2 regions of the Bradyrhizobium sp. AZCC 1588 genome follow, and region 1 is predicted to be linked to the other one. Evidence: riboswitches for the same ligand, from Rfam matches in the RefSeq annotation. Region 1 holds a riboswitch; the other holds the start of a gene.
What was found. A riboswitch is a leader RNA that binds a small molecule or an ion and turns the genes downstream of it on or off. The one in region 1 is predicted to bind S-adenosylmethionine.
Positions count from the first base shown of each region.

Region 2: linked by a shared signal. The riboswitch ahead of metX (homoserine O-acetyltransferase MetX) and the one ahead of V1277_RS11690 (O-succinylhomoserine sulfhydrylase) in region 1 are both predicted to bind S-adenosylmethionine.

Region 1 is NZ_JAZHSC010000001.1:2,494,879-2,498,286, reverse strand. Features, by position in the region: gene V1277_RS11695 (SGNH/GDSL hydrolase family protein) at 1-695, shown strand, start outside; gene V1277_RS11690 (O-succinylhomoserine sulfhydrylase) at 878-2,071, opposite strand; SAM riboswitch at 2,144-2,223, opposite strand; gene V1277_RS11685 (2'-deoxycytidine 5'-triphosphate deaminase) at 2,343-3,408, shown strand, end outside.
Region 2 is NZ_JAZHSC010000001.1:4,044,770-4,048,177, forward strand. Features, by position in the region: gene hisC (histidinol-phosphate transaminase) at 1-584, opposite strand, end outside; gene V1277_RS19020 (chorismate mutase) at 614-1,462, opposite strand; SAM riboswitch at 1,626-1,705, shown strand; gene metX (homoserine O-acetyltransferase MetX) at 1,788-2,990, shown strand; gene metW (methionine biosynthesis protein MetW) at 2,992-3,408, shown strand, end outside.

The sequences.
Region 1 (3,408 bases):
CTTCCAAATCGATGGGATCGCTGCCGCGTGTCGCGAACAAGCTCGTCGCGGGTCAGCCAGTGGTGATCATAGCTTTCGGATCGTCATCGACCCAGGGGTACGGCTCCAGTTCACCGGAATTCACCTATCCGAACCGGCTGGCGGCGCAGCTACGCCGCAAATATCCGACAGCCGACATCTCCGTGGTCAATGCCGGCAAGGGCGGCGAGGACGCGCCGGAAATGATGAAGCGACTGCAGACCTCCGTGATCGACTTGCATCCGGATCTGGTGATCTGGCAGGTCGGCACCAATGCGGTGCTGCGCAACCTCGATCCCGCCGAGACCGCCAAGCTCGTCGACGAAGGCATCGCACGCATTCAGGCTGCGGGCTCCGACGTCGTGCTGATCGATCCGCAATATTCGCCGCGGGTCAACGAGCACGCCGAAAGCGCCGGCAAGATGATGAAGCTCTTGAACAAGGCGGCCGAGCTTCGCAAGGTCGGCGTCTTCCCGCGCTTCGCGGTGATGAAGGACTGGCACGAGCGGCAGGCGATTCCGATCGAGAATTTCGTGATCGCCGACGGCCTGCATATGAGCGACTGGGGCTATGCCTGCTTCGCCCAACTGCTCGGCGACGACATCATCAAGTCGGTCGGCCAGATCAAGCTCGGCGTCGCCGTGCCGTCGGACGTCCGGGCCTATCGGCCGATGTGATCTCTCACCCTCCCCTGGAGGGGGAGGGTCGGCACGGATCGAGCGAAGCGAGATGCGTGACGGGGTGGGGTGATCTCTCCACTCGGGCACTGTTGGATGTGGAGAGACCGTCACCCCACCCCGCCGCGCGTTACACGCGCGTCGACCCTCCGCCCTCCAGGGGAGGGTAAGCGGCAGGCGCCTCACGCCTTCTCCAGCGCCTGCGCAAAATCCTCGATCAGATCATCCGCATGCTCGAGCCCGGCCGAGAAGCGGATAAAGCCTTCGCTGATGCCGAGCTCGGCGCGCGCCTCCGGCGTCAGCCGTTGATGCGTCGTCGTCGCGGGATGGGTGACGAGGCTCTTGCTATCGCCGAGATTGTTGGAGATGCGCGAGATCTGCAACGCATTGAGGACGCGGAAGGCGGCGGCTTTGCCGCCCTTGACCTCGAAGCCGATCAGCGTCGAGCCGCCGCGCATCTGCTTCTTCACCAGCTCCGCTTGCGGATGATCGGCGCGGCCAGGATAGATCAATCGCGCAATCTTCGGATGGCTTGCCAACGCCTCGGCGATTTTCGCCGCGTTGTCGGTCTGCGCGCGTACCCGCACGCCCAGCGTCTCCAGTCCCTTGAGCAGGACCCACGCGTTGAAGGGCGAGAGCGATGGCCCGGTCTGGCGCATGAAGTTGTGAATGTGCTCTGCGATGAAGGCTTCGGACGAGAGAATAATGCCGCCGAGGCAGCGCCCTTGACCGTCGATGTGTTTGGTCGCGGAGTAGACCACGACATCGGCGCCGAGCGAAAGCGGGCTCTGCCAGATCGGCGTGGCAAAGACGTTATCGACGACCAGCCGCGCGCCGCCCTTGTGCGCGATCTCGGCGATCGCCGGAATATCGAGCACATCGAGCGTCGGGTTGGTCGGGCTCTCCAGGAAGAAGGTCTTGGTGTTGGGCCGCAATGCGCGCTGCCATTGGTCGAGATCGAGGCCGTCGACCAGCGTCGTTTCGATCCCGTAGCGCGGCAGGAGGTCCTGCACGACGTAAAGGCACGAGCCGAACAGGGCTTTCGAGGCCACCACATGGTCGCCGGCTCTGAGCGGCGCGAGGATCGCGGTCGTCACCGCGGCCATGCCGGTGGCGGTGGAGCGTGCCGCTTCCGCGCCTTCGAGCTCGATCATTCGGCGCTCGAACATTGAAATCGTGGGATTGGAATAGCGCGAATAGATAAAGCCGGGATCCTCGCCCTTGAAGCGCGCCTCGCACTGCTCCGCGCTATCGTAGACATAGCCTTGGGTGAGAAACAGCGCTTCCGACGTCTCGCCGAATTGCGAGCGCAGCGTGCCGCCATGGACGAGGCGGGTTTCGGGACGAAAACGCTTGGTAGAACCAACTTCAGACATGTGACCTCCGCCGTGACCAGTAAGAAAATGGTCACAAAAAAACCGGCCTGGAAAAATCTCCACAGGCCGGGATCACACGTGTCCCCGGCCTGTTTAGCTACTTATTTAACGTGGCTGCAAGCCGGCCGGCTCAAATCACCACGGGATAAGTCATGCTGATATTCGCTTGCGCCCTTTCAGTCAAGGCGGCCATCGGATAACCCCTAAAAGCCCATATTTACGAGGTTTGGATGACATTTGGGCATCCAGGGCCACCTCAGAGGACCGCGCCGTGTCGTTCACGCTTCCGCCCGACGGTAACGGAATTCTACCCGACCGCATGATCGCGGCGATGGCGGATGCGGGCCTCATCTTGCCGGCCTATCCGTTTGTCGAGAGCCAGATCCAGCCCGCAAGCCTCGATTTGCGCCTCGGCGACGTTGCCTACCGGGTGCGCGCGAGCTTCCTGCCTGGGCCGGGCGCGACCGTCGCCGAGCGCATCGACGAATTGAAGCTGCATGAAATAAATCTCTCCGACGGCGCGGTGCTGGAGACCAATTGCGTCTATATCGTGCCGCTCCTGGAAAGCCTCGCGCTGCCGCCGGAGATCGTGGCCGCTGCCAACCCGAAAAGTTCGACCGGACGGCTCGACGTCTTCACCCGCGTGATTGCCGACGGCACCCGCCGCTTCGATATGATCGGCGCGGGCTATCACGGCCCGCTCTATGCCGAGATCAGCCCAAAGACGTTTCCGGTGCTGCTGCGCGAGGGCTCGCGGCTATCACAAGTGCGTTTCCGCACCGGCGACGCCATCCTCAATGCCGACGAACTCGACGCGCTGCATGGCGCCGAGCGCCTGGTCGATATCGATGACGCCGATCTCGCCAATGGCGTGGCGCTGTCGGTCGATCTCTCCGGCGAGAACACCAGTGGCTTCGTCGGCTACCGCGCCAAGCGCCATACTGGTGTGGTCGATATCGACCGCCGCGGCGGCTATGCGGTCGATGAATTCTGGGAACCGATCCCGGCTCGATCAGACGGCAGCCTCATCCTCGATCCCGGCGAGTTCTACATCCTGGCCTCGAAGGAGGCCGTGCAGGTGCCGCCGGATTACGCCGCCGAAATGGTGCCATTCGATCCCCTGGTCGGCGAATTCCGCGTGCATTACGCCGGATTCTTCGATCCCGGCTTCGGCTATGCCGGCGCTGGCGGGCAGGGCGCGCGCGCCGTGCTCGAAGTGCGCTCGCGCGAGGTGCCGTTCATCCTCGAGCACGGCCAGATCGTCGGGCGCCTGGTCTACGAGAAAATGCTGTCGCGGCCCGATGCGATGTACGGCCAGCGCATCGGCTCGAACTATC
Region 2 (3,408 bases), 1.5 Mb from region 1:
ACGTAGTCGGAGTACGCAGCGTCGAGCACCAGCAGCACATGCGGCGGCAGGCCAGCGCGCAGCCGCTTGACCTCGTCGAACGGCACGTAGGTGCCGGTCGGGTTGTTCGGGTTGGCGAGCCACACCAGTTTCGTGCGCGGCGTCACGCGCGCGAGAATGGCGTCGACGTCGGCGGTAAAATTGGTCTCGGGCGCGACAACGTTCTTGGCGCCGTTTGCCATCGTCGCGATCGGATAGACCAGGAAGCCGTGGGCGGTCGAGATCGCCTCATCGCCCCGGCTGAGATAGGTGTGCGCCAAGAGATTGAGGATTTCGTCCGAGCCGGCGCCGCAGATGATGCGGTTGGGATCGAGCCCGTAGGCGCGGCCGATCGCTTCGCGCAGCACCCGCGAGGTCCCTTCCGGATAGTCCTCTAGATGCGCAGCCACGTCCTTGTAGACTTCGATCGCCTTCGGCGACGGCCCGAATGGGGTCTCGTTGGCCGACAGCTTGAACACCTTGCGGCCCGGCTCCGGCACCGGGGTCTTGCCGGGCGTGTAGGGCGCAATATCGAGAATGCCGGGATTCGGCACGGGGCGGTTCATCTTCAACTCCGGAATTTCGGGCGGCGTTTTTAGGGCTTCGCCGACCCGTTCGGGGGCACCGTATAGCGTGTTGCGTGGCTGCCGACGAGAGCCGACGAGCGCACCGAGGCGCCGGCCTGGATCAGGGCGGTCTTGATCTTCTCGAACCCGGTGCCGGCATCCGACACCAAAAGCGCCGCACCGTCGAAAGCGGTATCGGGCACCGCGACGATTTCGGCGAGCGGGGCGAGGGCGCGGGCGATATCGGCGTTCCACCCCGAGACGCGGACGCTCCACATCTGCACCTCCATCACCATGGCATCATCGGCCACGCGCGAGATCACGAACACCGGCAGCGCGGCCGGATGATCGGCGCGTTCGAGGAACGGCAGGCGGGCAATGATTTTTGGCGCGCCTTCGGCTTCCAGCGCACTCCACCACGGCGTGCGGCTCGAGACCGCCGAGACCAGCGCCAGATCGCCCTTGGATTTCGCCACGGCTTCAACCGCGGCCTGTGCGCTGAAATGGCCGACATAGGGCACGACAAAGCCGAAGTGAAACCGCGCCGAATCCCGCATCGCGGGCTCGCCGATCGAGACGTCCGCATGTACCGAGAACGGCGCCTGGACGTAAGTAAAGGTCGAGATGATGACGCGCCAGATGCTCTCGATGGTGTCTAACGGCAGGATGCCGCGATGGCGCTCGACCAGGCTGCGCATCATGCTGGCTTCCCGCGCGGGCCGGAACGCCGAGCCCACCTCCTGGGTCTGCTTCACCTGGATCAGCCGGTCGATGATGTCGCCGCGCGCCATCAAGAGGCGATGGACCTGCTCGTCGATCGCGTCGATCTCCTTGCGCAATTCCTGCAGCGAGGGCGGAGCCGGGGGAGCCTTGGACATGTTAAAACCTTCAGCGCCGGATCGGTCTGAAATCACCACCCAGCAAGGGCATTGATTAGAAAAGACGGCCGTCGAAAGCAAAGAGAAACGTCAGATCCGCCATGATCGCTGCAGGGTTAACCATGCGGCTGCCTTGACGGGGGACCTGCTTCGGACTAGCTTTGTTCCATTCCGTGGTCATTTGAGCCGGCCGGCTTGCAGCCACGTTAAACAACTCGCTAAACAGGCCGGGGACAGATTGATCCCGGCCGAACCTTTCGTTCAGGCCGGGTTTTTTACGGCCTGATTTCTGTCGTTAAGGACCTCCGCGAGGAGGAAGGTCGGGATGACACAATTGCAGTCGGTATCCAGTCCGTCGATTCACAGCGAGGACCGCGCCCATGAGGCCGATCATCCGACCTCGCCGGTGGCCAAATTCGGCATCGAGCAGCCCTTGAAGCTCGATTGCGGCATCGATCTCGCGCCATTCCAGATCGCGTACCAGACCTATGGCGAGTTGAACGCCGACCGTTCCAACGCAATCCTGATCTGTCACGCGCTGACGCTGGATCAGCATGTCGCCAACGTGCATCCTCTGACCGGCAAGGCCGGCTGGTGGGAAATCATGGTCGGTCCAGGGCGCCCGCTCGATACCGACAGATATTTCATCATTTGTTCGAACGTGATCGGCGGCTGCATGGGATCGACCGGTCCGGCCTCGACTAATCCAGCGACCGGCAAGGCGTGGGGACTGGATTTTCCGATCATCACCATCCCCGACATGGTCCGCGCGCAGGCCATGTTGCTCGACCGGCTGGGCATCGAAACATTGTTGTGCGTCATCGGCGGCTCGATGGGCGGCATGCAGGTGCTGCAATGGACGGCAGCCTATCCGGAACGGGTATTTTCCGCGCTGCCGGTCGCCTGCTCAACGCGCCATTCGGCGCAAAACATCGCGTTTCACGAACTCGGCCGGCAGGCCGTGATGGCTGATCCGGACTGGCACCATGGGCGCTATTTCGAGCGCAGCACGCATCCGCATCGCGGGCTGGCGGTCGCGCGGATGGCAGGGCACATCACATATCTCTCCGACGCCGCGCTGCATCGCAAGTTCGGGCGGCGGATGCAGGACCGCGAACTGCCGACGTTTTCGTTCGACGCTGATTTCCAGGTCGAAAGCTATCTGCGCTATCAGGGCTCGTCCTTTGTCGAGCGCTTCGATGCCAACAGCTATCTCTATCTGACGCGCGCGATGGATTATTTCGATATCGCCGCCGACCATGACGGCGTGCTGGCGGAAGCGTTTCGCGGCATCAAGACCCGCTTCTGCGTGGTGTCGTTCACGTCCGACTGGCTGTTTCCGACCTCGGAATCGCGCGCGCTGGTGCATGCGCTGAATGCTTCGAGCGCGCGGGTGTCGTTCGCCGAGATCGAAACCGACCGTGGCCACGATGCCTTCCTGCTCGACGTGCCGGAATTCTTCGACATTTCTCGCGCCTTCCTGGAATCCGCGGGCAAGTCGCGCGGCCTTGATGGTACAGGTGGCTGATATGGCCCTTCAGGAACAAGCATTGCCGCTCGGCGGCGTCGCGCCCGACCGCACGGGCAAATATCGCACCGATCATCTCCTCGTCGCCGAAATGATTGCGGCCGGCTCAAAAGTGCTCGACGTCGGCTGTGGCGACGGCGAGTTGCTGCAACTCCTGGAGAGCCGCGGCATCGATGGCCGCGGCATCGAGCTGTCGCGCGAGGGCGTCAACCGCTGCGTCGCCAAGGGGCTCGCCGTGGTGCAGGGCGACGCCGACACCGATCTCGTCAATTATCCGGACGATGCCTTCGATTACGTCATCCTGTCGCAGACCCTGCAGGCGACGCGGCAGCCGAAACCGGTCCTGGAAAACCTGCTGCGCATCGGCCGGCGCGCGATAGTGTCGTTCCCGAATTTCGGCTTCTGGAAGATGCGGCTG